2 regions of the Clostridium sp. ATCC BAA-442 genome follow, and region 2 is predicted to be linked to the other one. Evidence: riboswitches for the same ligand, from Rfam matches in the RefSeq annotation. Region 2 holds a riboswitch; the other holds the start of a gene.
What was found. A riboswitch is a leader RNA that binds a small molecule or an ion and turns the genes downstream of it on or off. The one in region 2 is predicted to bind thiamine pyrophosphate.
Positions count from the first base shown of each region.

Region 1: another riboswitch for thiamine pyrophosphate. It lies ahead of ACESY8_RS08405 (energy-coupled thiamine transporter ThiT); the one in region 2 lies ahead of ACESY8_RS11130 (ECF transporter S component).

Region 1 covers NZ_CAXSQB010000015.1:8,152-18,806, reverse strand. Annotated here, with positions in the region: partial or broken gene ACESY8_RS08430 (MATE family efflux transporter) at 1-292, opposite strand, end outside; gene ACESY8_RS08425 (hydrolase) at 296-880, opposite strand; gene ACESY8_RS08420 (MntP/YtaF family protein) at 1,006-1,572, shown strand; gene ACESY8_RS08415 (M20/M25/M40 family metallo-hydrolase) at 1,791-3,224, shown strand; gene ACESY8_RS08410 (HAD-IIB family hydrolase) at 3,313-4,131, opposite strand; gene ACESY8_RS08405 (energy-coupled thiamine transporter ThiT) at 4,135-4,728, opposite strand; TPP riboswitch at 4,803-4,917, opposite strand; gene ACESY8_RS08400 (RluA family pseudouridine synthase) at 4,941-5,855, opposite strand; gene lspA (signal peptidase II) at 5,830-6,306, opposite strand; gene ACESY8_RS08390 (tetratricopeptide repeat protein) at 6,445-8,316, shown strand; gene ileS (isoleucine--tRNA ligase) at 8,368-10,655, opposite strand, start outside.
Region 2 covers NZ_CAXSQB010000023.1:9,801-30,529, reverse strand. Annotated here, with positions in the region: gene ACESY8_RS11140 (ABC transporter ATP-binding protein) at 1-589, opposite strand, end outside; gene ACESY8_RS11135 (ABC transporter substrate-binding protein) at 570-1,448, opposite strand; gene ACESY8_RS11130 (ECF transporter S component) at 1,452-2,063, opposite strand; TPP riboswitch at 2,140-2,250, opposite strand; gene ACESY8_RS11125 (GNAT family N-acetyltransferase) at 2,309-2,887, opposite strand; gene ACESY8_RS11120 (ATP-dependent helicase) at 3,006-5,129, shown strand; gene ACESY8_RS11115 (hypothetical protein) at 5,235-5,972, shown strand; gene ACESY8_RS11110 (FprA family A-type flavoprotein) at 6,029-7,234, opposite strand; gene ACESY8_RS11105 (MerR family DNA-binding transcriptional regulator) at 7,412-8,239, opposite strand; gene ACESY8_RS11100 (ABC transporter ATP-binding protein) at 8,343-10,070, shown strand; gene ACESY8_RS11095 (ABC transporter ATP-binding protein) at 10,073-11,893, shown strand; gene mgtA (magnesium-translocating P-type ATPase) at 12,433-15,195, opposite strand; gene ACESY8_RS11085 (DUF3784 domain-containing protein) at 15,342-15,659, opposite strand; gene ACESY8_RS11080 (hypothetical protein) at 15,656-15,913, opposite strand; gene ACESY8_RS11075 (MgtC/SapB family protein) at 15,925-16,584, opposite strand; gene ACESY8_RS11070 (winged helix-turn-helix domain-containing protein) at 16,806-17,300, opposite strand; gene mgtA (magnesium-translocating P-type ATPase) at 17,311-19,974, opposite strand; gene ACESY8_RS11060 (ABC transporter substrate-binding protein) at 20,341-20,729, shown strand, end outside.

The sequences.
Region 1 (10,655 bases), on a different contig from region 2:
AATTTTGTTGGCCTCGTCCAGCTTCCCCTCCCCCATGCGCACCACCGCCCGGGAGCCGCCCCCCATGCCCACCAGGGCGGAGATGGCGGAGACAAACAGAATCACGGGGAAGCAGATGCCCAGGCCGGGGGGTGAGGGCGAGATCGCCCTCACCGGGGATGTGCCCGATGTAGATGCGGTCCACGATGTTGTAGAGGGCGTTGACCAACTGGGCGGTGACGGTGGGCACCGCCAGCCGCAGGAGGAGCTTGCCGATGGGATCGCGGCCCAGGTCGTTTTCGCGTTTTGCCATGCCTCAGTCCTCCTCCTTTTCCAGGAAATAGGTGGCCTCCATGTCGGCCACGCTGAGGGCAAAGGCCAGGGGGTATTGCTGGAGGGCCTGGCCCACCAGCCGCTTGTCCTCGTCGCCGGAGAAGCCCATGTGCCAGCGGATGGCCATGGCCTCCTCCCGGGTGAGGCGCAGGAAGCCGGAGAGGATGTAGACGCTCTTCTCCCCGTGGCCGTAGGGCAGGGGGTCCTCGTAGAAAAAGGTGGGCACCGCCTGCCACTTGCCGTCGGGGCCCTTCACGTTGCGGGAGCCCTGCCTGTAGCAGCCCGTCTTGCACACGTCGTGGAGCAGTGAAACCAGCGCGGCGCTCTCCGCCGGGTACTCCAGGCCGTACAGCTCCTTCACCCGCTCCCGCTCCAGGTAGGCGGTCAGGCAGTGGTAGACATTGACGCTGTGCTCACACAGGCCGCCCGCGTAGGCCCCGTGGAACCGGGCCGAGGCCGGGGCGGTGAAAAAATCGCTTTTGTGCTCCAGGTAGTCCAGCAGGGCGTCCGCCCCGTCCCGCCGGATGTTCTCCCGGTAGATCTCGATAAATTCTTCCTTGGCGCTCATGGAGCAGTCTCCTTTTCTGTTTGACAGATAGATAAGATCCAGTATAGCATAAACTCCAGCGAAAAGCCACCCTCGGCACCCCTGTTTCAGACCTGGCATAGGATGGGCGGAATAGGAGGAGTGCTATGGAATGGCTTTCGCTGCTTCTGGCCGCGGTCCTGTTTGCCGCGGCCTGTAATCTGGATACTGTAATTCTCTCCATGGGCTACGCGGTGAAGGGCGTGCGGGTCTCCCTGTCCCACAGCCTGATTATCGCCGCCCTCACCACCCTGATCACCTGGGCCTCCCTGCTCCTGGGGGCCGGGGCCGCCCGGGTGCTCAGCGGGCCGCTGCCCAACCTGCTGGGCGGGCTGGTGCTGGCGGGCATCGGGGCGTGGTTCGTGCTGGACTGGCTGCGCCGCCTGGGACCCGCCGGGGAGGCGGAAGGGGAAAACCGGGCCGCCACCCTCTGGGGGTGCGTCTCCCTGGCCGCCGCCCTGGCGGTGAACAACGCGGGCATCGGCGTGGCCGCCGGGGTGTCCGGCATTGCCCCCGGCTGGGCGGCCCTGGCGAATTTCCTGGTCACCCTGGCCGCCCTCCCCCTGGGCCGCGCCCTGGGGGATAAGCTGGCCGGGCGGCTGCTGGGCAAATACGCCCTTCCCCTCTCCGGCGCGCTGCTGGTGCTGCTGGGCATCTGGGAGGCGGTGGGATAGGCCTTGTTTGAAAATAGTCAACACGCCCAATCGCCGGGCCTTTTGCCCTCTGGACGGCCCAATTTTTCCTTGAAATCCGCCAGGATTCCTGCGAAAAAATTGCTTGCCAGCGGGCAAAATTCCTCGCCGCTGGTCATATTGCTATTTTTCAAACAAGGCCTAGCCCTGGCGCGGCGGGCGGAGATGTGGTAGAATACCCCCGAAAGAAGGGATTGCATATGACGCTTCTGGAGCGCCTGGGGGGCCGGGAGGCCATCACCCGGGGCATCGTACACACCTTCCGCATCCTCTCCCGCCGCCCCCGGCCCTCCCGGCACGAGGAGGCCGCCGGGGAGGAGCTGGACGCATACCTGCGGGGGCTGGGCCTCTCCCCCGTCCGGGACGGGGCGGGCAACCGGATGGCCGACGTGCCCCCCGCGCCGGGGCGGGCCAGCGCCCCCCGCCTGATCCTCCAGGGCCACCTGGACATGGTGTGCGCCGTCCGGCCGGGCAGCGGCTGGAACCCCCTCACCGACCCGGTGGCGGTGGTGGAGGAGGGGGGCTTTCTCCGTTCGGACGGCCGCTCCTCCCTGGGGGCGGACAACCACCTGGGCAACGCGGCGGCGCTGTGGCTCCTGTCCACCGGGGCGGTGAATCACGGGCCCCTGCGCCTGCTCTTCACCACCGCCGAGGAGGTGGGGCTGGAGGGGGCCAAGGAGGTGGCGCCCGACTGGCTGGCCGGGGCGGAATACCTGCTCAACACCGACGGCTTTCACCTGGGCCGGGCGGTGGTGGGCTCGGCCAGCGGACGGCGGGAGACCTGGGCCGCCCCGCTGGACGCCGGGCCGGCCCCGGCGCTCCCCGCCTGGAGGCTCACCCTCTCCGGCGGCCGGGGCGGCCACTCCGGCGACGACATCAACCGGGGCCGGGCCAACCCGATCAAGCTGCTGGCCGCCTATCTGGCCGGGCTGCCCGGCGGGCGGATCGCCTCCCTCTCCGGGGGCCTGACCCACAACGCCATCCCCGCCCAGGCCGAGGCAGTGGTATTCTGCCCCGCGGAGCCCGACCTCTCCCCCCTGCGGGCCGCCCTGGCCGGCTACCGGGCGGCCGATCCCGGCCTGACCGTGGCCTGCGCCCCGGCGGAGGGGCCGGAGCGGGCGTGGACGCCAGCCTTCCAGGCCCACGCCCTGGCCTTTTTGATGGGGCTGTACCACGGGGTATACGCCATGGAGCCGGCCTTCCCCGGTACGGTGGGGGCCTCCGCCAACCTGGGCCGGGCCGGGACCGAGGGGGATGTTTATGAGGTGTGCGCCTTCCTGCGCTCCACCCGACCGGAGTGGGAGGCGGAGCTGGCCGGCCGGCACATGACCCTGGGGACGGCCCACGGGTTCTCCCTGTCCGTCACCGGCTACCCCGGCTGGCCCGGCGACCGGGCCAACCCCCTGGCGGCGGTGCTGGGCCGGGTGTGGCGGGAGCAGACCGGCCGGACGCTGGAGCTCTCCGCCGTCCACGTGGGGCTGGAGCCGTCGGTGTTCCGGGCCAAGGCCCCGGGGCTGGTCATGGCCTCCGCCGGGCCGGACATTCTGGACACCCACTCGGTGGATGAGCGGGCGCCCCTGGACGGGCTGCCCGATTACGCCCTGCTGCTGGCCGGGGCGATGGAGGCCCTTTAGACGGGCGTCCGTCCACGCAATGCACAAAGTACAAGCAAGCTAGAAAGTACGCGCCGCCCGCCGGAACTCCGGCGGGCGGCGCACATGTTTACGCGTAAATATGATCCAGGATATCCACAATCTGCGCCACGCAGCTCTCCTCGCAGGCGCCCAGGATACGGGCGCCCCACTGCTTGACCTCGGGGGCGCAGTTGGCGGGGGCGAAGGGGATGGCGGAGACGGCCAGCATGGGGATGTCGTTCTGGTTGTCCCCCACGCAGTAGATGTGCTGGGCGTCGATGCCCAGGCGGCGGGCCAGGTACTGCACCATGCCGCCCTTGCTGCTCCCCTTCCGGGTCAGCTCCAGCAGCACCCGGTTGGAGAAGATCGCCTCGTAGTGCTCTCCCCACCGCTCCAGCAGATAGCGCTGGGTGTGCAGAAGGGTTTCATAGTCCTGCTGGAGGATGACCTTGCTCCAGGGTAGGGGGATATCCGCGATGGGCACCTCCCGGGCGGTCATGCCCGCCCGCTCCAGGTGGCGTTGGGTGACGGCGTTGGGCTGGTAGACGTAGATGGCGTCGTGGTGGTAGGCCTCAAAGCCGATGGTGGGAATGGCCCGGGCCATCTGCTGGAGATCCTCCCGCACCCGGTCGGGCAGAAAGGTCTCGTAAATCATCTCCTCTGTCCGGAAGTCGTACAGGGCGGAGCCGTTGGACAGAATCACCGGCGCGTTGATGGGTATGTGGCTGGCGTGGGGGGCGAAGTTGGGGCGGGCGCGGCCGGTGGCCACGGTGAAGGTGCCCCCCTCCCGGGTAAAGTAGGTCAGGGCCTCCACATTTTCCCGGGTGATGCGCATGTCCTCCCCGTAGAGGGTGTCGTCAAAATCGCTGACCAGCAGCACGCCGTTGAATTTGCCCAACTGATTCACACCTTACCTTCTCAGATCGGCCCCCGTCATATACGTTTTCAGCGGTGCATAGAGAATGCCAAAAATCACCAGACACAGGACAAGGTCAATCCCGACATAGCTGCCGTTGTAGATAAGGGAGTAGAGGGCGGGATTGTCGAATACTGTGCCGAAGATCTCCGTGGGGGCCAGAATTTTGTAAATGGTGATACCGCTGATATAGTGGACAACAAAGCGGGCGGCTCCGCCCAGCACGCTGCCCCAGAAGATGCCGTGGGGCTTGCCACGGCCCAGGCCGGCGATGCCCATAACACCGAAGGCCAGCACATAATCCAGCAGGATGGACTGCCAGCCCCAGCTTACCGCGCCCTGGATGAATACCTGGAGTACGCCGAAGGCAAAGCAGGCGATGAAGCCGCCTCCCATGCCCCAGCGCACGCAGAAGAACAGCAGGGGGAGCATCTCCAGCGAGATGGAGCCGCCCTGGGGCAGCTCAAATACCTTGAGAAGCCCCAGCACCAGGGCAAGGGCGATCATGAGTCCGCCTTCGCAAAGCATCCGCACCAGCAGATACATACGGCGGCGGCCAGGGGCTTTTGTGGTGACAGGTTCAGACATAGAGCTCATTCCTCCTAAAAAATGTACCGCAGCGCAAACCGGAAACAGCGCAATGCGGTACGGGAGAAACGACCTCTATCGTCGAATACTCTTCCTACGCCGGCATTACCCGGATCAGGTTTAAGGGACACGGGCGGCCATACGCCCTGATCTCAGCCGGACTTGCGTCCAGCGCCCCTGCGATTCGATTTGTTCTACGGTTATCCTAAAGTTTATACCAAATGGCGCAGCTTTGTCAACACTTGGGTAAAATAGGCAGGCAGCGGACACTCGACCGTGACCCGCTCCCCGGTGCGGGGGTGGACAAAGGAGAGCCTGCGGGCGTGGAGGCACTGGCCCGCCAGGCCGGGGACGGGCTTCTTGGCCCCGTATACCACGTCCCCCAGCAGGGGGTGGCCGATGGAGGCCAGATGCACCCGGATCTGGTGGGTGCGGCCGGTCTCCAGACGGCACTGAATATGGGTATAGCCGGGGAAGCGCTCCAACACCGTCCAGTGGGTCACCGCCGGACGGCCGTTTTTCCAATCCACGCACATCTTCTTCCGGTCGGTGGGGTGGCGGCCGATGGGCGCGTCCACGGTGCCGCGGTCCTCCCGCAGGCCGCCCACGCACACCGCCTCGTACTCCCGGTAGAGGGAGTGATCCTGGAGCTGGGCGGCCAGGGCCTGGTGGGCAAAGTCGTTCTTGGCGGCAATGAGCAGCCCCGATGTGTCCCGGTCGATGCGGTGGACGATGCCGGGGCGGAGGGCTCCGTTGATTCCAGAGAGTGATTCGCCACAGTGATATAACAGAGCGTTGACCAGTGTGCCGTCCGGATGGCCCGCCGCCGGGTGAACCACCAGGCCCACCGGCTTGTTGACCACAATCACGTCGGCGTCCTCATACGCCACGTCCAGGGGGATATCCTGGGGGAGCACGTCCACCGGCTCCGGCTCCGGGAGGCGCACCTCCAGCACGTCGCCCACGGCGGCCTTGTCGTTCTTCTTTACCGGGCGGCCGCCGAGGGTGACCGCCCCCGCCTCCAGCAGGCGCTGGGCCGCCGAGCGGGTCAGCTCCGGCACCAGCCGGGCCAGGAGCTGGTCGGCCCGCTCCCCCGCCCGGTCAGCCCGCAGCAGAATCGGCTCCATGGCCCTCCTCCTTGCCGTGGAAGAAGAGGTAGTACACGCAGAACGCGATGCCACCCACCACCACGCAGATGTCCGCCACGTTGAAGACGGCAAAGCGCATGAACAGGGTCTCAAACATGTCGGTGACGTAGCCCAGCAGGGCCCGGTCGATCAGGTTGCCCACCGCCCCGGCCAGCACCATGGACAGGGCGGCCATGGCGAAGGGGCGGGGAAAGACCTTTTTCACCAGAAGCACCACCAGCAGGACGGACACCACCAGGGACACAATGGTCAGAATCCAGGTGTGCTCCTCCAGCAGGGAGAAGGCCGCGCCGGTGTTCTGCACATAGGTGAGCTGGAGAATATGGGGGAGAAAGGGGACGTCTCCCCCCAGGGGGATGTTGGCCCGCACCAGGAACTTGACCACCTGGTCCAGTACCACCAGGGCCACCACGAGAACGGCATATAGCATGGACAAAGGGCTCCTTTTCTTCGGTTTTGCTCTATTTTATCACGGCCTGCCGCCGGGGGCAACCCGGAAGATCGGATGTAAATTCCAATTGAAGAAACAAGAAAAATCTGGTATACTGGGGCAAAAAGCCGAAAGGCGGTGAGTGCGTTGGATGAAAGGCGGACCCTTTCGTTAAATGTGTTCCTGAATACCCTTGAGGAGGGCTGTAAAAACGAGCGGCGCTACTGCTTCATCCTGGGCGCCGGGGCCTCCAAGACCTCTGGTATCCCCACCGGGGAGGAACTGGCCAAACAGTGGCACGGGGAGATTTTGGAGCAATGCTCCAAGGAGGAGATCAAGGAGCTGAAAAAGCGGCTGGGGGTGCGCTCGACCAAGCCGTCCAGCCGGGCCTATTTTGACCTCTATGCCATGCGCTTTTTTCCGGACTATCAGAACGGCTCCGCTTTCCTGGAGCGGACGCTGGAGCGCGCCCAGCCCAGCCTGGGCTACTATCCCCTGGCCGCCCTGTTGGCCAACACGCGCAACAACCTGGTGATCACCACCAATTTCGACAGCTTGGTGGAGGACGCCCTGTTTATTTACACGGATAAAAGGCCCATCGTCATCAGCCACGAGCTGCTGGCCCAGTACATCAACTTCAACACCAGCCGGCCCATCATCGCCAAGCTCCACCGGGGCCTGTTCTTTGACCCCCTCAACCGGGCCGAGCAGGTCAACGGCCTGTCGAAGCAGTGGAAGGATATCCTGCGGGAGGCCTTCAAGCGTTATACCCCCGTGGTGATCGGCTATGCCGGGGGCGACCACAGCCTGATGGACTTTCTGAAGGAGACCGAGTGCCTGAGCGGCCTCTACTGGTGCTACCGCCACGACGAGCCGCCGGAGGAGATTCAGAAGGTGGTGGAGCGCCACGGCGGATACTTTATCCCCATTGAGGGCTTTGACGAGATGATGTACCTGATGGGGCAGCGGTTCGGCTATACTGACCCCTGCGAGCATATCGAAAGCGCGGCTGAGCAGCGGGTGAGGGACTATCAGGAGCAGGTCAAGGCATTTCAGGAGAAGCTGCGGGCCGCGGAGACCCCCAGCGAGACCCAGAGCGCCATCCTCCGGGCCATGGACGCCAAACAGCGGGAGGAGCTTCAGCGGCTGGACCGCCGCATCGAGCTGGACGAGGAGGACGGGGAGGCCTACTGGGAGCGGGGAAAGCTCTACTATTTTGCCAACGACTATGCCCAGGCGCTGGAGGACTTCACCAAAGCCAAAGAGTTGGGAATGGAGGACAGCAGGCTCTACTGGTACCTGGGTGTCTGCAACCACCAGAGGGATCCGGAACAGGCCATACGGGACTACAGCCGGTCGCTGGAGCTGAAGGAGACTTCGGAGGTATACCGCAATCGGGGCCTGTGCTTTACCATTGTGAAGATGTATGACAAAGCTGTTCTTGACTTTACCAGGGCAATTGAACTGCCGCCGGGGGACAAGAGGCTTTACAGGGAGCGGGGCAGCGCTTACTGGAATCTGGAGGAGTACGAAAAGGCCCAGGCCGATTATGAGAAGGCGCTGGAGCTGGAACCGGCCGATGCGGGGCTCTATACGACCTTGGGCGATGTGCAGAAAAGGCTTGGAGAGGTGCAGGAGTCCCTGCAGAGCTACCAAAAGGCCATCCAGATCGACCCCAATTGCGCAAGAGCCTATAACAACCGGGGTGTTCTCTACGCCCATCAGGGAGAATATCAAAAGGCGTTGATCGAACAGCGTAGGGCAGTCAAACTCGCCCCCAATAGTGCAATCTATCATGCAAACGTAGGAGATGACTTCAACCACTTGGAGCGCTATAGCGAAGCGGTCACAAGCTGCAACAAGGCCATCAAGCTGGATCCAGGCTACGCCAAGGCATACAGCATCCGTGCCGATGCCTATGAGGGGCTGGAGCAGACAGAGAAGGCCGAGCGGGACCGGGAGACCTATCGCAAACTGACGGAAAAACAGGAGGAGACGCCGCAGGCATAGCCGCCGCAGCGCTGCGGCGTCCTGTCCGTTTTCTATCTGCTATCTGCGGAATTACTCACCCACCACGGCGGCGCAGCGGTCGCACAGCTGGTTGTGGTGGCCGTCGGCGCCGATGTGCTCGCTGTGGTTCCAGCAGCGGGGGCACTTGGGGGACTCGTCCAGGGCGACGGCGATGGTGCAGGGGATGAGGCAGTCCTCGCTCTTCTCCCCCTCCACGGCCCCGGTGGTGACGGTGACCTTGGAGACGATGCACAGGGAGGCCAGATCCACCCCGGCCAGGAAGGCGGCGTCGGACTCGGACACGGAGAGGGTCACGTCGGTGTCCTGGGCCTTCTTGAACACGCCGGCGTTACGGGCATTCTCCAGGGCCTTGTTCACCGCGTCGCGGAGGCTGACCAGCTTCGCCCAGCGCTCCCGGGCGGCCGCGTCCAGGGCAAAGGCGGCGTTGTCGCCGGGCATGTCGTTGAACAGGACGCTTTCGGCGTTTACGCCCTGGGCGTGCTTCATGGCGTGCCAGATCTCGTCGGAGGTGAAGGCCAGGATGGGGGCGATGAGCCGGGTCATGCCGTCCAGGATGTGGTACAGGGCGGTCTGGGCGGAGCGGCGCTCGGCCTCGGCGCCGCAGTAGAGCCGGTCCTTGATGATGTCCAGGTAGAAGTTGGACATGTCCACCACGCAGAAGTTGTAGACGGCGCGGTAGACGGCGTGGAACTCATAGCGGTCGTAGGCGGCGCGGGCGGTCTTGGCCAGCTCGTTGAAGGTGTGCAGGGCGTAGCGGTCCAGCTCCATCAGGTTTTCCGCCGGCACCAGATCCCGGTCGGGCTCGAAGTCGCACAGGTTGCCCAGCATGTAGCGGGCGGTGTTGCGGATTTTCAGATAGGCCTGGGAGAGCTGCTTCATGATGTCCTTGGAGATGCGCATGTCCTGGGTGTAGTCGGCGGAGGCCACCCACAGGCGGAGCATGTCTGCGCCGTAGTCCTTGATGACCTCGTCGGGGGAGACGGCGTTGCCCAGGGACTTGTGCATGGCCTTGCCCTCGCCGTCCACCGTCCAGCCGTGGGTGGCGATCTGCTTGTAGGGGGCCACACCGTTCACGGCGATGGAGGTGAGCATGCTCGACTGGAACCAGCCGCGGTACTGGTCGCCGCCCTCCAGGTAGAGGTCGGCGGGGTACTTGAGGTAGGGGCGCTCGGCCGCCACGGCGGCCCAGGTGGAGCCGGAGTCGAACCACACGTCCATGATGTCGGTCTCTTTGGTGAAGTGGGCCTTGCCGCACTTGGGGCAGACGAAGCCCTGGGGCAGCAGCTCGGCGGCCTCCCGGTCAAACCAGACGTTGGAGCCGTGCTCCCGGAAGAGGGCGGCCACGTGGGCGATGGTCTCGGGGGTGACGATATCGGCCCCGCAGTCCTCGCAGTAGAAGATGGGGATGGGCACGCCCCAGACGCGCTGGCGGCTGATGCACCAGTCGTTGCGCTCGGTGATCATGGAGGTCATGCGCTCCTTGCCCCACTCGGGCTTCCACTGGATGGAGTCGCAGGCCTTCACCGCCGCGTCCTTGATGGCGTCCACGGAGCAGAACCACTGCTCGGTGGCCCGGTAGATGATGGGGTGCTTGCACCGCCAGCAGTGGGGGTAGGAGTGGGTGATGTTCTCCTTGGCCACCAGGAAGCCCTCGGCCTCCAGATCGGCCACCACCATGTCGTTGCCCTTGGCGTAGAACTGGCCGTTGTAGCGCTCGTCGGTCATGACGCCCTTGGCGTTGACGGGCACGGGCACGCCGATGTGGGTCAGGCCCGCCTTGTCGTACTGCTGGCAGATCTGGAAGTCCTCTGCGCCGAAGCCGGGGGCGGTGTGGACGCAGCCGGAGCCGGCGTCCAGGGTGACATGCTCGCCGTTGAGGATGACGCTCTCCCGGTCGAAGAGGGGGTGCTTGGCGCGCATCAGCTCGAACTCGCTGCCCTTGAGGGTGGCCAGCACGGTGCAGGCGGCGTAGTCAATGCCCGCGGCCTTGCACACGCTCTCGGCCAGATCCTGAGCCAGCACGTACACATCGCCGCCCGGCACCTGGAGGAGCACGTAGTCGAACTCCGCGTTGAGGCAGATGGCGTAGTTGCCGGGGATCGTCCAGGGGGTGGTGGTCCAGATCACGAAGTAGGTGCGGGACAGGTCGGCATACTGGCCCAGCTTGCCCTTGTCGTCGGCCACGGGGAACTTGACGAAGATGGTGGTGCAGGGGTCGTCGGCGTACTCAATCTCGGCCTCGGCCAGGGCGGTCTGGTCAAAGGGGCACCAGTACACCGGCTTCATGCCCTTGTAGATGAGGCCCTTCTCCGCCATCT
Region 2 (20,729 bases):
GCCGGGCGAGCTGCCCGCAGAGAAGGGCGGCGGTTTGGTCGTCCAAATTGGCGAAGGGCTCGTCCAGCAGGATCCAGGCCGGCCGCAGTGCGGCCAGACAGGCCAGCGCGGCCCGCTGCTTCTCCCCGCCGGACAGGGAGCGGAGGGGGCGGCGGCGCAGGTGGGCGATGCCGCAGAAGTCCAGGGCGGCGCTCAGCCGCTCCTCCATCTCCGCCCGGGGCACCCGCCGGTTCTCCAGACAGAAGAACAGCTCGTTCTCCACCGTGTCCATACAGAACTGGAGCTCCGGGTTTTGAAACAGCATGCCCACCAGGGCGCACCGCTCCCCCGGCCCCAGGGCGGCGGGCTCCTGTCCCTCCACCCGCACCGTGCCCTCCTGGAGGAACCCGGCGTTCTGGGGATAGATCCCCGCCGCCAGATAGAGCAGGGTGCTCTTGCCGCAGCCGGAGGGGCCGGTGAGGACGGTGATGCGGCTCCGGTCAAAGGAGGCGCTGACCTCGTCCAGCACCGGGCGCTTGCTCTGCTCCAGGTAGCGGAAGGTGACGCGCTCCAGGGTGATGCGGCCCACCTCAGACGGGGAGGAAGTCATTGGTGTACTCGGTGGGGCGGCGGCGGTCGTAGTAGCCGTTGGCCACCAGCCAGTCGGCCATCCACTCCCAGCGCTCCGGGCGGATGGGGCCCCAGTGGCCCCGCTGATCCAGCAGCAGGGGGGCCAGGTGCTTCTGGCTGCGCACCAGCATGGCTTCGGACACGGCGGGCAGGCCGTCCTTCACCGCCAGGACGGCCCCCTCCGGATCGCGGGCCGCCTCCTGATAGCCCCGGTCCAGAGCGGCCAGGAAGGCCCGCACCTCGGCGGGTCGGTCCCGCAGAACCTGGTGCGTGGCGGCGATGGCGGGGGCGCAGAAGTCGAAGAGGGGGTCCACGTCGGCCAGGTTGATGAAGTTGATCTCTTTGCCCGCCGCGATAAGCTCCTCGTTCTCCCAGTTGGCGTAGACCCAGGTGGCGTCGGCCACGGCGCCCAGGGTGGCGACGATGTCGCCCACGTCCATGGGCACCAGCTCCACCTTGCCGTAGTCGCCGCCGTCCAGGCGCACGGCCTCGCCGATCACGCCGTGGAACCAGCGGGGGGCCCAGTGGGTAAGGCGCTTGCCCTCCAGATGCCGGGGGGAGGTGATGCCGCTCTCCTTCAGGGAGACGATGCCGGAGTCGGAGCGCTGGGTGAGGACGGCCACGCCGGTGAGCTCCACCCCGCGGGACATGCAGTCCAGCATGGAAATCTGGGGGCCCAGCACGAAATCGGCGCCGTGGAGATCCATAACGCCGTGAACCTCGCCGTCGATGTGCACCTCCAGGCCCGCCTCCGCGAAGTAGCCCCGCTTCTCCGCCAGCAGAAAGCCGGTGTGATTGGTATTTGCAAACCAGTCCAGAACCACATTCAGTTTACCCATTGCTTATTCCTCCTCATCGTCGATGGATACCGGGGCAAGCCGGGCGCCCACGGCGTAGCTGCGCAGTACCCCCGTCCGGGCCAGGCCGTCGCAGGCCAGCTTGGCGATGACGCCGGAGAAGACCACGGCGCTGGCAAAGCGGACGGCCAACTGGGCGGCCAGCATGGTGGGGGCCAGCAGATAGTAGCTCAGGTAGTACAGCTCGTAGCAGAAGATGCACACGGCGGCAAAGACGCCGGACAGGGCCATGGAGAGCAGGTTGTACTTCCGGTAGCGGAATACGGCGAAACCCAGCTCGCACCCGACGCCCTGGATGAAGCCGGTGAGCACCACGGTGGCGCCGCCGGAGTTGCCCATGAGCAGCTCGATGGCGGAGGCCAGCACCTCGGTGATGAGGGCCGCGCCGGGCTTGCGGATGATGTAGGCGGCAATGGTGGCAGCCATAAACCACACGCCGTAGATGAGTTCAAAGCCGAAGGCCGACAGGCCCAGGGGGGTGAGGGCCACCGAAATGGCGGTGCCGCCGTAAAACACGGCCATGTAGACCACCGCGAACAGCACACCCAGTATGGCCATCATGACCACGTCCTTGAGTTTCCAGGGTTCTCGTCTCATTCTTGCAGATACCTCCGTTTTAGGCAAAAGTAAAAGCCGCACAGCCTTCGCTGAGCGACTTTGCAAAAAACGGCAAAACGGCGTGAACCGCGCTCCCTACGATGGCATTACCCAACAGGTTCCATGGGTCATAGGCAGAACAGCCTAACTCTCAGCCGGATTCCATCCGGCCCCCCAGCATTCAGTTGTGCAGACTTTTCTGTGGCAACTATAGCACGCCTTTCCGCAAATTGCAAGGGCGGATTTCAGACCCAGTGGCGGGGCCAGCGGTCCCAGTAGGCCCGGTAGGTGGGCCACGTGCCGTTCAGATCCATTTGGTACATACGGAAGATGACCAGCCGGTTTTTCGGCTGCCACAGCTCCTCGTAGGAGTAGCGGTAGGTCATGCCGATGCGCTCCATGACCGCCCCGCTCTTGGGATTGTCCGCGTCGTGGGTGGCCGTGAGGAAGGGCAGGCCGTCGGCGCGCAGACGCTCCACCACCGCAGCGGCGGCCTCGGTCATGTAGCCGCGGCCCCAGGATGGCCGGGCCAGGGCGTAGCCCAGATCATGGCTCTCCCCGTCGTCCACATGGAGGTAGCCGATGGGGCGGTCGTTCTCCCGCAGGCAGATGGCGTAGCGGCAGCCGGAGGGACGGCGGTAGTAGTCCAGGTAGTGCTCCTCCAGATATCTGGCGGCGTCCGCCTCGGTCTCCAGCGGGAACCAGGGCAGGAAGGTGTTGACCTCCCGGTCGCGCATCAGGGAAAACAGCGGCTCCACATCCGCCGGGGTAAACCGGCGGAGCACCAGGCGTTCGGTTTCCAGACGGGGGGTGTTGGCGGGCATGGGACATTCCTCCTTTTTACCCAGTATAGCACGCCCCAGACCATGCCGCAACTGCCGCTTGACTTTCCGCCGGGGCTGGGGTACTCTGAACAGTACGCACAGAAAGAGAGGACACGCCATGACCTACCCCGAATTCAAAGCCAGATACGCCCTCACCCCCGATCCCCAGCAGGAGGCGGCCATCCTCCGGGCCGAGGGGCCCACCCTGCTGCTGGCGGTGCCGGGCAGCGGCAAGACCACCACCCTGGTGACCCGGCTGGGCTATCTCATCCACTGCCTGGGGGTGGAGCCGGGGCGCATCCTCACCGTCACCTATACCGTGGCCGCCGCCGGGGACATGAAGCGGCGCTTTGCCGCCCTCTTTGGGGAGGCGCACGCCGGCGCGCTGGCCTTCCGCACCATCAACGGCATCTGCCAGTCCATCATCTCCTACTACGCCTGGGCCAAGGGGGTGGAGCCCTTCGCTTTGTGGACCAACGAGGGGGAGCTGAACGCCCTGGTGCGCTGGTTGATGCAGTCCCACGGGGCCGAGTGGCCGGGGGAGCAGGAGGTGAAGGAGGTGCGCACCCGCATCACCTGCTGCAAGAACGGGATGCTGCGGGACGAGGAGGTGCGGGCCATTGAGATGGACGGGGTGGATTTTCCCGCCGTCTATTTCGGTTACCGGGAGTACCTGGAGCGCAACCGCCGCATGGACTACGACGATCAGATGGTCTTCGCCCTGCGGATTCTCCGCCGGTATCCCGATATCCTGGCCCACTTCCAGAGCAAATACCCCTACCTCTGCGTGGACGAGGCCCAGGACACCTCCAAAATCCAGCACGCTATTCTCCGCCTGCTGGCCGCCCGGAGCCGCAACCTGTTCATGGTGGGGGACGAGGATCAGAGCATCTACGGCTTCCGGGCGGCCTGGCCCCAGGCGCTGATGGAGTTCCGGCAGATCTACCCGGAGGGGGAGGTGCTGCTGATGGAGACCAACTACCGCTCCGCCGGGGCCATCGTGGAGAAGGCGGACGCCTTCATCCAGCGCAACGGCAGCCGCCACCCCAAGCACATGCGGGCCAGCCGTCCCCAGGGGGAGCCGGTGCGCCACGTGAATCTCAACGACTTCGGGCAGCAGGCCCACTATCTGGCCCAGGCGGCGGCGGACTGCACGGAGTCCACCGCCGTGCTCTACCGCAACAACGACAGCGCCCTGCCCCTCATTGACCTGCTGGAGCGCCGGGGCATCCCCTACGCCTGCCGCCAGCGGGAGAGCTTCTTTTTCACCAGCCCGGCGGTGCGGGATCTCACCGATGTGCTCTGCTTTGCCTTAGATGGCACGGATCGGGAGCGGTTTTTGCGGATTTACTACAAGCTGGAGGTGCGCGTCAAGCGGAGCGTCCTCCAGGAGAAGCTGCGCCGGGGGCCGGAGGGGGCGCCGGTGCTGGACGCCCTCATCGACGGGGGCGGCTTCGAGCCCTGGCAGACGGGGCGGCTCAAGGCCTTGCGCACCCACCTGTCCAAGCTGCCCCAGCTCTCCAGCTTTGCCGCCCTCCAGCGCATCGTCAAGTACATGGGCTACGGGGATTACCTGTCCAGCCAGGGGGGCGACAAGAGCCGGGTGGAGCTGCTGCTGGCCCTGGCCCGGCAGGAGCCGGGGGTGGAGGGCTTTCTCCGCCGCCTGGAGGCGCTGCGGGACACGGTAGAGTCGGGGGGTGGAGACCCGGCCTGCCCCTTTGTGCTCTCCACCATCCACGCCAGCAAGGGCCTGGAGTACGACCGGGTGTTCCTCATCGACGCGGTGGACGGCATTTTCCCATCGGTGAATCCCCGGAAGGGGAACGACCTGTCCGACGAGGAGCGGGTGGCCCTGGAGGAGGAGCGGCGGCTCTTCTACGTGGGGGCCACCCGGGCCCGGCGGCAGCTTGTTCTGCTCACCTGTGACAACCGCTTCGGCGAGCCGTCGCCCCCGGCCTCCTTTGTGGGGCAGTTCCTGGGTACGCCGGAGTGGACGTCCCAGAGGCCCAGGACTCCGGGCAAGGTCCCGGCGGAGCCTGACGCCGCCGCGGTGGCGGCGTGGGAGAAGGACTACGTGCCCGGCACGGCGGTGGTGCACCGGGCCTTCGGCCCCGGCATGGTGGTGAGCCGCTCCGGCGCGGTGGCGGTGATCGCCTTCGAAGAGGTTGGCACCAAAAAGGTGGAGCTGACCGCCTGTCTGCGGAAGCGGCTGCTCCGGCTGGCCTCCGCCCCGGACTTCTGAGGACCTGTTACCAAATTTTCACCATTTGAAACCGCGTAGGGGTTTCCCTTCGGGCTGTGGGGGTGTTATCATGACGGCATAACGGCCCGAAGGAGGAATACCGCTGTGAACCACACGTCCATAACGGGGCTGGCCTGTCTGCTGGCCGTTGCCCTTACCGCCTGCGCGGGAGGCGGAGAGCCGCCGGCACCGTCCGGCAGCCCCGCGCCCGCCCCCCTGGAAGCTCTGAAAGAACCCGCCAACTCCATGCCCGTTTCGCCTCCGTTGTCCCCCGCGCCTGTGTCGGCCGAGGCCCTGGCGGACTACCGGGCCCTGCTGGCAGGGGAGCCGGGGGCGCTGGATCGCCCGCCGGAGGGGCTGGAGCTGCACCAGGTCACCCTGCCCCCGGCGGAGGAGCTGGAGTATGTGCTGCTGGATCTGGACGGGGACGGCGGGGCGGAGCTGGTGGTGCAGATGGTGGCTCAGCCCCACCAGTTCAACGCCGTGTTCCACTATGGGGACGGGGAGCTGAGCTGCTGGCAGTACGACATCATGGAGCTGAGCTGCCGGGACTACCCCCTGGAGGACGGCGCCATGGTACGGCAGTATGACACGGGCACCGGGCCCAATCGGTATTCCCACCTCTACACGGTGTTCCGCTATCTGCCCGATGGGGAGACGGAGGAGTGCGCCTCCCTGGCGGTACACCAGGATACGCAGGAGGATGGCACGGAGGTATTCACCTATCTGGTGGACGACGCGGAGGTGGATCAGGACACCTTTGCGGCGGAGTTTGAGGAACTGGTGGGGAGCCGGCTTCTGTCTCTGGAGGACTGGATTCCGGCTACGGAGCGGCCCGGCTGAAAAACGAACGCGGCCCGTCGGTCATTGACCGATGGGCCGCATTTTGTCTGCTTGACTTACCCGTTGAGAGAGTCCAGAATACGGTCTCTGAGCTGGAAGAGCGATTCCAGAGAGCTGTCCTTGAGGGCGGACTTGAGGGAGACCACGGGCTCAAGCACCTGGAAACCCTTCAGCTCACCCAGCATCTCACGCATCAGCTTGCCGCTGACCGGAGCCCAGGAGCCGTTCTCCACCAAGGCCACCGTGCGGTTTTGCAGGCCAAGGGCCTTCATGTCATGGAGGAAGGTGGCCATGGCGGGATAGACCCCGTTGTTATAGGTGGGGGCGGCCAGCACCAGGTGGCTGCACCGGAAGACCTCGGAGATAAGGGTGGAGACATGGGTGGAGGAAATGTCGTGCATGGCGATGTTCTTTACCCCGCCGTCAGCCAGACCCGCAGCCAGAAGGTTGACAGCGTTCTCGGTGTCGCCGTACATGGAGGCGTACAGCACCGCAACGGCCCGCTCCTCCGGCTCGTAGCGGCTCCACTTGTCGTACTTGTCCAGAAGGTAGTCCAGATCGCTGCGCCAGATGGGGCCGTGGAGGGGGCAGATCATGGCAATGTCCAGTCCGGAGAGCTTCTTCAGCGCGGCCTGCACCTGGAGGCCGTACTTGCCCACGATATTGCCGTAATAGCGGCGGGCGTCGTCCAGCCAGTCCCGGTCGAAGTTCAGCTCGTCGTTAAACAGATTGCCGCCCGTGGCGCCGAAGGAGCCGAAAGCGTCGGCGGAGAAGAGAAGCTTCTCGCTGGACTCATAGGTCATCATGACCTCCGGCCAGTGGACCATGGGAGTCATATGGAAGTGGAGGGTATGCCCGCCCAGGGAGAGGGTATCCCCCTCCTTGACGGTGACGGTGCGCCCGTCCAGGGGGAAATCGTAGAATTGCCCCATAAAGGCGAAGGTCTTGGCGTTGCCCACCAGTTTGAGAGTGGGGAAGCGGAGCAGCAGCGTCTCAATGCTGGCGCAGTGGTCGGGCTCCATGTGGTTGATCACCAGGTAGTCCAGCGGGCGGCCGTCCAGGGTGTGGAGCACGTTCTCCAGGAACTGGCGGGAGATGGAGGAGTCCACGGTGTCCACCACGGCGGTCTGCTCGTCCAGGATCAAATAGGAGTTGTAAGAGACGCCGCGGGTGATGGGAAAGAGGTTCTCGAACAGGGCCAGCCGGCGGTCGCTTCCGCCCACCCACCAGACCTGCTCTGTCAGCTTGCGGGTACAATACATATGGCATTCTCCTTTGAAACGGGGCCTGGCGCCAGTGCGGGAAAGCCCGGCGGGACCAGGCGAAATCTGTCTTTTCCAATCCATTATCATAGCAGACCTGCGATACTCCGTCAAGGGTACAGACGGAGAGGAATGGCCGGAAAACACAAGATTTATGGGGGGTCTTCACAAAAAAAGTTAGATTCCTCTTTCCAAACAGGAATCAACCGTCACCGGGACCTCCAACCGTCCGAAATAGTCCCCCGTATCCTGGACGGAGAGCTCGTCCAGCAGCAGCTCTCCGTAGGCGCTGCCGGTGGGGCGCAGGCTCCGGCTCGCCAGAAAGGCGTGGAGTCCTGCCCAAGCCCGCTCGAAATCGTCTGGAATGCTTCGTCCATAGGCGACGGCGTACCGCCCAGCCGGCTTCCAGGCGTTACCCCGTCGGCCGCCGGTTTTAAAATAGAGGCGGTAGCGCCAAACGGGCTCTCCACTGGCGGTGCTGTCCGGTGTGATGAGTACTCCGGCCGGGTGGCCCAGATGGACGCCCTTCCCGGCGGCATACTCGTAGGCAAAGATTTCGCTCTCCTCGCCGCTGAGGCCGTCCGGGGCGGGGGGACACAAAAAGATGCGTTCCCGGGGCCGCTCCTCCAGCAGATAAGCGCCTTCCGCGTGGGCCAGGGCCTCCTGGGCCAAGGAGGCGCGCAGCTTCATGATCTCGCTGGTCTCCCGCAGGCGGGCGATCTCGGCCTGGATGCGCTCCTCCTGTTGAGCGAAGAAGGCAAGCATCCGCTCCGGTGTGCGGCCGGCGGAGTAGCGCCGGATGTCCTCCAGCCCCACCTCCAGCAGGCGGAGGGAGCTGATGAGGTAGGCGGAGTTGAGCTGACTGCGCGCGTAATAGCGGTAGTTGTTCTCACCACGCTGCTCCGGGCAGAGCAGGCCGATGCGGTCGTAGAAGCGCAGGTTGTCCCGGCTGATGCCCGTCAGGCGGGAGAACTCCAGGATGGAGAGCTGCTTTTTCTGATTCATGGCGGGCCTCCGGTTCTCTTAATTTTTTCTTGACATTGAAGTCGCTCTAAGGTTTATGATACCTCTTGCCGGTAAAAAAAGCAAGACGGCAAAGGAGGCCCTCATGAAATACCTGCGATCCTTTTACAAGCGGCACCGGGGTATGGCGGCGCTGGCCCTGCTCCTTCTGCTGGGCCAGGTGGTGGGCACGCTGCTCATCCCGGCCCTGATTGCCAACGTGGTGGACCTGGGCATTTTGCCTGGGGATATGGACGCCATTCTCCGCACGGGCGGGCAGATGCTGGCCGTGGCCCTGCTGTCGGGGGCGGTGGCCGCCCCCGGGAGCTGGGTGACCGCCGACCTGGGCGCCCGCTTTGGCTTTGAAATGCGCTCCCTGCTCCTGCGCAAGAGCCAGGAGCTCTCCCTCCACCAGTTCGACGAGGTGGGCGTTTCATCTATGATCACCCGCACCACCTCCGACATCACCAACCTGCAGCAGACCATGGGGATGGTGCTCCAGATGGTGGTGCCCGCTCCCCTCATTGTAGGCGCGTCCATCGTGATGACGGCCATGGTCACCCCGGTCATGGCCATCATACAGGTGGGCTTTATGGCGGCGCTGGCGGCGGTGGCCGCCGTGGTGCTCCGAAAGTCCAACGCCCTCTCCCGCAGCATCCAGGTGCGCCTGGACCGCATCAACCGTGTGGTGCGGGAGGCGGTCACCGGCGTGCGGGTGATCCGGGCCTTCGGCAATGAGGCCTATGAGGAGGCCCGCTCCGGCGACGCCTACCGCTCCTACGCCGACAACATGATCCGCCTGAACCGGCTCTTTGCCGTGGCTATTCCGGTGGTGTGGATGCTCATGGGCGCCCTCATGGCCGTGGTGCTGTGGGCGGGCGGCGTGCTCACCCTGGGCGGCGGCATGGAGGTGGGGCAGATCACCGCCGTCACCGAGTACTCCATCCTGACCATGGGTTACCTGCTCATGGCGGTGTCGGTGCTCACCACGCTGCCCAAGGCCAGGGCCTGCCTGGCACGCCTCACCGCCCTGCTGGATACCCGGCCCGACGTGGAGGACGGGGCCGCTTCCGCCGCTGTGGCCGGGCCCGGCCGCCCGGCGGTGGAGTTTGACCACGTGAGCTTCTCTTACCCAGGGGCGGAGGAGCCTGTGCTCCGGGATATCTCCTTCACCCTGTATCCAGGCCAGACCGCCGCCGTGATCGGCAGCACCGGCTCGGGCAAGAGCACCCTGGCCGATCTGCTGCTGCGGCTTCACGATGTGGGGGAGGGGGCCATCCGCGTGGGCGGCGTCGATGTGCGTACCCTCACCCAGCAGGAGCTGCGGGAGCGCATCGGCTGCGTCCCCCAGAAGGCGTTCCTGTTCAGCGGCACCATCGCGGAGAATCTGCGCATGGGTCGGCCGGACGCTACGGATGAGGCGCTGTGGCGGGCCCTGGGCATTGCCCAGGCCGCCGACTTTGTGGAGCGGCTCCCTTTAGGGCTGGATGCCCCGGTGGCCCAGGGGGGCACCAACTTCTCCGGCGGTCAGCGGCAGCGGCTGTCCATCGCCCGGGCGCTGGTGAAGGATGCCGGGGTGCTCCTCTTTGACGACAGCTTTTCCGCCCTGGACGTGAAGACCGACGCCGCCCTCCGCCGCGCCCTGCGGGAGCAGGTGGTGCGCCCCGCCAAGCTCATCGTGGCCCAGCGAGTGAGCACCATCCTGGACGCCGACCTGATTCTGGTGCTGGACGAGGGGCGGCTGGTGGGCGCCGGCACCCACGGGGAGTTGCTGGAGACCTGCCCGGTCTACCGGGCCATCGCGGACAGTCAGATGCAGAGAGAGGGGGCGTGAGTATGGCACGCAGAAAGAAAACCGAAAAGCGGGAGCTCTCCCATGAGGACATCCCCCGCAACACCAGGGCCACCGCCTGGCGGCTGCTGGGCCGGATGGCCCGCCAGTGGTGGAAGCTGCTGCTGGTGGCCGGGGCGGCGCTGCTCAGCTCCGCCTCCTTCACCGCCATTCCCCTGGCGGTTGGAATGGGCATCGACCGGCTGGTGGACGCCATCCGGGCCTTTGACGGCTCCGCCGGCGTGGTGGAGACCGCCGCCGGAGCCCTGGGGCTGCCCGTGCTGCTGGTGGCCGCCGCGGCGCTGTTCAGCAGCCTGATGTCCTATGTGCAGCAGTATATCATCGCCACCGTGGGGGAGGAGCTGACCCTCTCCCTGCGCCAGGACGTCAGCGCCAAGCTCAACCGTCTGCCCCTGCGCTACTTTGACGGACACAAGACCGGCGACATCATGAGCCGGGTCACTAACGATCTGGAAAAGGTGTCCTCCGTGATGCAGGTGGGACTGATGCAGCTGGTGTCATCAGTGTTTACCATTGCTCTGGCTGCGGCGGCCATGGTGATGCTCAGTCCCAGGCTCTTTCTGGTGGTGCTGGTCTCCCTGGCCCTCAGCATGACGGCCACCGGCTATGTCTCCGCCCTGGCCCAGCGGGCCTACGGCGGCAATATGGCGGCCATGGGGGCTCTGACTGGCAAGGTGGAGGAGCTGTACGCGGGTAACCGGGTGGTCAAGGTGTTCAACCGGCAGGCGGCCATGCTGGAGGAGGCGGAGGCCCTCAACGAGGCCCAGTTCCGCGCCCAGCGCCGGGCCCAGTTCGCCGACTACGCCATCTACCCCGCCATCCGCGTGCTGGGCCAGCTTGGCTTCATCGCCACCGCCGTCCTGGGCGGCGGCATGGCCCTGGGCGGGGCTATCACCCTGGGCACTGTGCAGGCCTTTTTGCAGTATGTCAACCAGATCGCCGAGCCGGTGACCGAGGCCTCCTACGTCATCACCTCCCTCCAGGCCGCCATCGCGGGGGCCGAGCGGGTGTTCGCCCTGCTGGACGAGGAGGAGGAGCGGCCCGATGCGGCGGGGGATGCCTCCGTGATCACGCAGGGCCACGTGGAGTTTCGCCACGTGCGCTTCGGCTACACCCCGGAGCGCACCCTGATCCACGATCTGAACCTGGAGGTGCGCCCCAACGAGATGGTGGCCATCGTGGGCCCCACCGGCGGCGGCAAGACCACCCTGGTCAACCTGCTGATGCGCTTCTATGAGCTGGACGGCGGCTCCATCTCCATCGACGGACAGGACATCACCGCCCTGCCCCGGGGGGAGCTGCGGCGGCGCATCGGCATGGTGCTCCAGGACGCCTGGCTCTTTGAGGGCACCATCGCGGAGAACATCGCCTACGGCCGGCGGGACGCCACCCGGGAGGAGATCGTGGCGGCGGCCCGGGCGGCCTGCTGCGACCACTTCATCCGCACCCTGCCCCAGGGGTACGACACCCCGCTTTCCGGGGAGACCACCGGCGTGTCCCAGGGGCAGATGCAGCTTCTGACCATCGCCCGGGCCATGCTCACCGACCCGGCCATCCTGGTGTTGGACGAGGCCACCTCCAGCGTGGATACCCGAACCGAGGTGGAGATCCAGAAGGCCATGGCACGTTTAATGGAGGGCAAGACCAGCTTTGTCATCGCCCACCGCCTGTCCACCATCCGCAGCGCGGATCTGATCCTGGTGGTGCGGGACGGCGACATCGTGGAGCGGGGCACCCACAGGGAACTGATGGCCCGGAACGGCTTTTACGCCTCCCTCTACCGCAGCCAGTTCGAGGCGGCGTGACGGGAGGAGGTGGCCCGTCACTTGCCCCAGGGCCTGCGTTGCTGCCCCTTTTACCCTTCCTTTAAATATTTGCCCACAACTTTATAGCATTTTTTCATTTTGGTGTGAAAAGGAGCCCGTTGCAGAACCGTTTTATTCTGCAACAGGCTTCTTGTTTTACGTTATATGTGCAAGAATTTCATAATGATTTTTTGCTGGATCCCGCTACGGTTGACCCGCAGCCGGGTGTCTGCGGAGGGCGCCAGCTTTTCATAGTTATCGGAAATCACATCCGGGATTCTCCCGCCCTTGCTGTCAAAGCGCATGGCCTTGTGGATCAGGAAGGAGCTCTCCAGGGGGTTCAATAGCTATAAACTGTCTCCGTATGAATGAAATCTTTTCCGTGTCCAAAAGACCACATTCATCAGGATCACAATAAGTCCCGTCACGGTTATCGCTGCCCAAAACCCCATATTGATTCCGAACAGCTCCGTTTTTCCGAACAAATTCATCCATATTGTGTTCCAATTGATTGTCATATCATGCACACTCCCTTCCTGTTACAGCAGCTCTCCAAAATGACGCACATAGGCTTTCTTAATACTGGTCGCCAACACCATATACAACAAAATGCAGGGGATCAGGTAAGCAAAATAAGCTGTGGGGAGGGCGACAAATCCGAGCATTTTTCCCAATGCGGTAAAGGGGATGACCGTCAGTACCGCGATGCCGGTAAAGGTCAGCAACGTCACCGGGGCCGAGGCGCGGCTCTGGATAAACGGCAGTTTCGGGGTTCGGATCATGTGGATCACCAGCGTCTGACTCCACATGGATTCCACAAACCACCCGGCATGGAACATGGCCGCATAAGTAGTCTGCATTTGTGCCAGTTCCGCTCCTCTGTAATGAGCAGACAGGTCATTATAAAGCACGCCGCCGGAAACGAATATCGGGCAGAAAACGAAGTACAGAAAGGCGTATGTTGTCCAGTCGAAGATAGAACTCGTAGGCCCGATCCAGATCATAAAATTCCCAATGCTGGATGCTTCCCACTTGCGTGGAACAGCGATAAATTCCTCATCCACGTTGTCCCAGGGGATGGCGGTACAGCTCAGATCATAGATCAGGTTCAGCAAGATTAGATGGACGCTCTCCATCGGCAGGAAGGGAAGGAGTGCCGAGGCTGCCAATACCGAAAACATATTTCCAAAGTTGGAGGAGGCCGTCATTTTGATATACTTAATCATATTGGCATAGGTTTTGCGGCCCTCAATGATACCCTGCTCCAGTACCATCAGGTCTTTTTCCAGCAGGATAATGTCCGCCGACTCTTTTGCAATATCTACTGCAGTGTCCACGGAAATGCCAATATCCGCCGATTTCATCGCCGCAGCGTCATTGATGCCATCCCCCATAAAGCCTACGGTATGGCCGCCGCTCCGCAGGGCCGTCACAACACGTGCCTTCTGATCCGGCGAGAGCTTGGCAAATACATCCGTAGATTCTGCCACCTGGATCAGCTCGTCATCGCTCATGCGTTCCACATCGGAGCCGAGCAGAAGATTGCTTACCTTGAGGCCCACCTGCTTGCAGATACAGCGGGTCACACGGTCGTTATCCCCGGTGAGGATTTTTGTGGTGACGCCATGGGCTTTCAATGCCCGAATCGCCTCCGCGGTGGATTCCTTGGGCGGATCAAGAAATGCAAGGTATCCCATCAGAACCATATCGCACTCGTCCTTGACGCTGTATGTATCAGCGGCAGGAAGCGCCCGTTTTTGCGCAATGGCGATTACGCGCATCCCGTCCTCATTCAAATCAGCTACTGTTTTCAGAATCGCCTGCCGAATTTGATCGGTAAGTGGCTGCACCTCTCCCTGATATTCCGCATGAGAACAGATGGAGAGCATTTCTTCTATGGCACCCTTGGTAATCATTTGCCGTTTCCCGCTGGTATCCTCTACCACCGTTGAAAGGCGGCGCCTGGTGAAGTCAAACGGAATCTCGTCTACCTTGTGGTAAACTGCGGAGAGATCGGCCAACTGGTGATTGGCCGCTTCTTCCTCCTCTGTCCGCTCAATAATCGCTATATCCATCAAATTTTTATATCCGGTCTGGAAGTAGCTATTCAGGTACGCATGTCTTAAAACACGAATATCTTCCTTTCCGGTCACATCCATGTGGTACTCCAGAACCACTTTGTCCTGGGTCAATGTGCCGGTTTTATCCGTGCAGAGTACATCCATCGCCCCAAAGTTCTGAATAGAATTTAAGTTTTTCACGATGGTCTTTTTCTTTGACATGGACATCGCACCTTTGGCAAGGCAGGTGGTGACGATCATCGGCAGCATTTCAGGGGTGAGGCCCACTGCCACGGAAATGGCGAACAGAAACGCTTCCAGCCAGTCACCCTTGGTCAGACCATTGATGAAGAATACCACCGGTACCATCACCAGCATGAAGCGAATCAGGACCCAGGAAACTGCGTTTACGCCTTTCGTAAAATTGGTTTCCACTGCTTCTCCCGCGACAGACACCGCCATGGAGCCGAAAAGGGTATCATCACCTACGGCTACCACGACCGCCGTTGCACTCCCGCTGATGACATTGCTTCCCATAAAGGCGATGTTCAGGTAATCTGTGATGGAATCGTATTCCTGCTCACAGACAACCGGAATCTTTTCGATGGGATCGCTCTCCCCTGTCAGGGCCGACTGGCTGATAAACAGGTCTTTGGCCTCCAGCACCCGTACATCCGCCGGAACCATATCGCCAGCGGAGAGATGAATAATATCACCGACTACCAAATCTTCCAGAGGGATCTCCTGCTTCCCGTTGTTCTTTCTTGTAACCGTGCAAGTGGTGGTAATCATCGCCAACAGCTTCTCCGCGGCATTCCCCGACCGGGATTCCTGGACAAACCGAAGTGTACCGGAAATAAATACCATCGTAAAAATTATAATGATGGTAAGCGGAGCCACATCCTCCGGTGCATGCTGAAGGATCGGTACAACAATATCGGTAAAAATAGATACGACTGCCAGGCAGAACAAAATTGCGGTAAATGGATTGATAAACGCCCCTGCCAATCTTGCAACAAGCGATTTTTTCTTTTCATGCGTTACTTTATTCCGCCCAAAAGCGATCCGATGGGAAATCACCGCCTTATCACCCAGTCCGGTCAGCGCAGTATCAAGCTGCTTCAAAACCGGTTTGATTTTATTGCCTGCTGCAAAGGCCAGCTTTTTGTTGGCCTCATCCCTGCGAACCATATCCGCAGCCGTTTTATGAACCGTGATTTGGCTCTTTTCCTTTTGATACATTGGGGTTGATACCTCCTTTACTTTTTAAATGAGCATCAGCCACCCCCAAAATCTATCCATAGTCTTACGGGTGCGGTTGCTCGATCTACTTCGAGAAGGGCCAGCATCCATAAAACCACCTCCTTTACCGTAAGGAACGCTGCCGGCTATTTTCCTGAACTCTGGTACCGGCCGGATTTTCCGATCCAGTACACATCCGCGCCGGATAGGACCATCCAGCCGACCATACACCATAAAAACCCGCTTTTACGAAACGCGTACCATGCTCCGCTGAGTAAAAAAATGATACCGCTTGTGGCGATCATCATCCCCACATTTCGGCAAAGGGGACGAATGTGGATTTTTCTTTTTTCTTCCTCCGGCATTGTCTTCCATGCTGCAATATGATTAACCGCCTTACCGGAATAGAAGTAAATACCCGCAGCGAGAAAAAGAATGCCAAGGAAAAGGCAAGCGCCATTCATAGGTCCTTCTCCTTCCTTTTTTCATTTCTCCACCCATTTCTAATCCTGTTCAACTGGGCTATTTTAGAGAGCAGTATAAAAAGCAGGATAATGAGGAAAAGCTGAAACACATCAGTTACAACCAGCCAGCTTTGAAAGAGAATCCTGCGGAATTCTGGAAAGGCAAGAACTGCCGCTAAAACACCGGAGGACAGCGCCGCATAAATAATATTTGTCACTCTAAGCCAATGCGATAAGAGCAATTCAAACTTCATATCTGTCCCTCCTATACCAATTCCCATCCGGCGCTGACTACGCTGGAGAGCGTCAAAAGTCGGTTTACAATCGCCTCCGCCATCTGAGCCTTTGGTTTCCCAACGGAAAGAAAATCCGCCTGAATCTCTACCTTGCCGCCAATTACATCGCTGCTCTCCAAATTCGTAAGATACAATGTTTTACACGAATTGCTGTTGATCAGAAGCGCGCGTATTTCTGTTTCCGCATTTTCCTGACAGGTAACAGAAATGCGGTAGGTTCGTTCCGTTTCTTCACCGCAGGTAATGGGCTTGATCTTTACCGCCAGCGGCCGGAACAGCAGATTTGAAAGAATCAGAATAACCGCTGCGGCAACCGCAAAAAGACAGCTGCCGGAACTGGACAGTACACCCACAGCGGCCGTACACCAAAGAGTTGCTGCTGTATTTAGCCCACGGACGGTTCCGCCCTCCTTAAAAATCACCCCGCTGCACAGGAATCCAACGCCGGACACAATGTAACTGGCAATCCGGTACACCTCATCCGAGCCGGACATGAGCGGAAACATCAGGAACAGGCAGGCCCCCATTGAAATCAGAACATTGATACGGATTCCGGCGGGATGGCCGGTAATCTGGCGCTCTAATCCGATCAAGAATCCCAATAGAACCGAAAGACCGATCCGGCCCATAAACTTCAATACCCCATAGGGTCGCCCCCATTCTCAAAATTTTTTACAGGGCAAAGTATAACTGTTTTTTACTGTTAAGCCTATGGCTAAATTCTTGCGATTCCCTTGCTTTTCGGCAAGAAAATAAGCAGTCACCATCTGGTGACTGCTTACATATTTTAACGATGACTTTTAAACCCTTTTTTATACGATTGCTCTGTTTACATCTAAATTTCTGATTGTCAGAGCTTATCATTAAATTTATATCCAATTCCCCAAATGGTAAGTATATATTCCGGCGCATCCGGATTTGGCTCTATCTTTTTTCTCAGTTTGCGTATAAAGGCCATAATATTACTGTCCGCAGTATAGTATTCCTCCGCCCAAACCGCCTGATAGATCTGCTCTTTTGTAAACACCTCTCCACGATTCCGGGCCAAGAAATAGAGGATGTCAAACTCTTTGGGAGTAAGCTGGATCTCTGCGCCGTCCCGGATAACACGGCGGCTTTTGGAATCAATCAGAAGATTTCCGCAAACCAAAGAGGTGCTGGCCGCTTCTGGGATTGCCTCTCCCAACTCCAGCATGAGAGAGTCGGATTTTCCTGCATACAACGCCTCCAAGGCGTCATACAGTTCCTTCGCTGCCTGTGTCTGTGGATGCTGGGTTTGGAGCGTATTGCAAAACCACTGTAAGGTAAGGGAATCCAATGATACAAAGTTTACTCTCTTCATCAAGTCCCCTCCCCTACAACAATGTATGGTATTTCTGAATATACCACCGTTTGGCGGCCGTTACCAGCAGCATATAGGCCAGAATGGTGACCGCCAGAAATCCAAAATACCAAAGCGGAAGGGGAGCCAGGCCGAGCAGGTGGGCCGCTGGGGTATAGACAATCGCAGTAAGGATCAAAAGCCCGGCAGAGGTGACCAGCCATACAACCCCGGATGCCCTGCTCCTTAGAATAGAAAGCTGCTTTGTGCGGAGCAGGTGCAGAATAAGCACTTGCGTCCACATAGACTCTAAAAACCATCCTGTATGGAATAGAATTGCAAATTGACTCTGCATCGCAGAGGACAATTCTGTAAAATTGTCTCCCAGTAAAGCTGGACACAGGATAAAGTATAGAAAAGCAAAAGTCGCCAGATCAAACAGGGAGCTTAACGGGCCGAAAAAGCGCATGAAGCGCCCCAATGTTTTTCCTGACCACTCGCTTGGTTTTTCATAGACATCCGCATCGACGCGATCCCACGGCAAAGTCATGCACAGAATATCGTAAAGGAGGTTCAGCAAAAGAAGTTGAAGCGCCGTCATCGGCAGGAAGGGTAAAAAGGCGCTGGCAAGTACAATCGAAAAGATATTGCCGAAATTGGAGGACGCGGTAATCCGTATGTACTTTAACATATTGGCAAATGCTTTCCGCCCCTCTAAAATACCCTGTTCCAGCACATTCAAATCTTTCTTCAGCAAAATCACATCCGCAGATTCTTTTGCGGCTTGTGTGGCCGTGTCTACGGAAATCCCCACATCTGCCGCTGTCATGGCGGCTAGATCATTCATTCCATCACCCAAAAAGCCGACTGCATGACCATTCTCGCGCAGCATACGGATGATCTGAGATTTCTGTCCGGGGGAAAGCTGGGAAAAAACGGTTGTCTTTTCTACGGCAAGAAGCTGTTCATCCTCAGACAGCTCCTCCATTTCTTCTCCGGTTAAGATATGTTCTGTCTCGATTCCCAGCCTCCGGCAGATGGAAAGGGTTACACTTTTTTGATCGCCAGTCAGTACCTTTACCTGGACATGGAGCTGCTCCAATTTCTGCAAAGCACTGGCGGCAGAGCTTTTGGGCGCGTCAAAAAACACGACATATCCCAGCAAGATTAGCTCCGCCTCATCCTCCATCTGAAGCCTGCTTTGGCTTGATACAGGTTTGTAGGCCACAGCCAGGACTTTCATTCCATCTTCGGTCATTTCGTCAACGATAGCATGGATGCCGCCAGAGTCAGCGGTATCTATCTTTAGTGTCTGTCCCTTGTGTTGGACATACTGGCAGCGGGAATATACGCTGTCGACATCGCCTTTTGTGATAATATAGTTTTCCTTTTCTGGAACAGATAAGAGGACACTAACGCACTTACGTTCATAATCAAAAGGGAGCTCGTCTAATTTTTGGATCGTTTCGCCCAACGAGAAAAAATGGTTTTCCCTTCCAGGCATACTGGAACATTTCAGGATTGCCTGGTCTAAATGGTTTGCAACGCCTGTATGATAAAAGCTGTTTAAGTAGGCGCAGTCCAATACCTCCCTGCTTTCCTCCCCCAAAATATCAAGATAGTATTCCAGTATCACTTCATCTCCGGTTAGGGTACCCGTCTTATCTACACACAGGACATCCATGCTGCCAAAGCTCTGCATCGCATTTATGTTTTTTACAATCGTTTGTTTTTCCCCCATGGCAGAGCTTCCTTTTGCAAGGCAAGCATTGATCACCATGGGAAGGAGCTCCGGGGTCAGGCCGACAGCCACAGAAAGAGAAAATAGAAACGAGGTCAGCCAGTCGCCTTTGGTGATGCCGGAAACGACAAATACAACCGGAACCAAGGCCACCATAAAGCGAATCAAAACCCAGGCAATCGAATTTGCTCCTGTATCAAAGCTGTGCTTGTTCCGTTGGAGTTCGGAGAGATAGCCTCCATATACGGTGCTGCCGCCCACAGCCAAGACGATACCCTTTCCCTCTCCGCTGATTACGCTGCTCCCCATGAAGGCTATATTGGAAAAGCGATCCAGTGGAATTTGAGTAGCAGAGGCCAGACGATTTGTATTTTTCTCTAATACATTACTCTCTCCGGTTAAAAGGGCCTGCGAAACAAACAGGTCTTGCGCTTCAATCAATCTCAGGTCCGCGGGGACCCGCTCACCGGCTGAAAGCGACACAGTGTCTCCTACTACCAATTCCTCCGACGAAATTTCAAGCTGCTGTCCCTGTCGGTAGACGGAAACGGTCGTTTTAATTTGCTGAATGAGAGTATCCGCGGCATGGCCGGCTTTTCGTTCCTGGATCAGCCGTACCATCCCACTGATTATAAGCATAGACAAAATGATGACCACACTGGTCCCGTTTCTGCCGGAGTTGGATTTCAAACAGACATCGGTGATGAAAGAGACAATAGCCAATACAAACAATATCACACTGAAGGGATTGATAAACGCCCGTTTTATACGCTGAAAAAAAGAATGGGCTTGTAAAGAATAGCCGACATGATTGCTGCCATGCTGTTTTCGCATCTGCTCTATTTGTTCTTGGGTTAAGCCGCCTTCCTTTACATGAAAATCATTATAAAGCTGCTCTATATCTTTTAATGCGTATTTTTTCAAACGCTCGTGAGGAGAAATATGTATAGTGCCCACAGAGGTTTCCTCCATTTTGCAGAGTATATTTAAATATAGTTTAGCACATTATCCACGGGTTTTCTCCAAACAAATTCTTGCTTTTTTCTTGCGCTTTTAATTGTCAACAATATCGCTATCCGGGACATTGCCTTTTCCCACGAAAACGATCTTGTCTTTGACCCGGCTTTTTCCTGCTAATTTGGAAGAATGGATTCCACTGCTCCAATGATTTTGTCAAATCATTTCAGCACGTTTTTTACTTAGACTATATAAACCATTACATTAGGCACTCGTTTTTTTCATACATTTGATTTATTCAAAATGACATTTTTGCTATACTTAATTTGTGCAATATGCGCAATACTTTTTAGGGAGTAATTTAAAATGAACAGGATGAAACGATTGCTTGCCGCAGCACTGACGTTTGCCGCGACGCTGTCTCTTGCAAGTTGCGGTACTTCCAACAGCGAGGATTCTGTCGGTCAGACGCCCGCTCCGCCATCTCAAACGGCGGAATCGCAGTCTGCTGGACGGGAGTTGAGTATGGCGCTCTCAGTAGATCCAGATGGCTTGGATCCGCAGCGCACAACAGCTGCCAGTACATTTCAGATTACCAATAATCTATACGATACGCTTCTTCGGGTCAATACAGATGGTTCTCTGAGGGAAGGGCTGGCCCAGAAGTGGGAGGTATCGGAGGATGGTCTGACACTGACGTTTCACTTGCGGCCGGATGTTCGCTTCCATAACGGCGACATCTGTGACGCACAGGC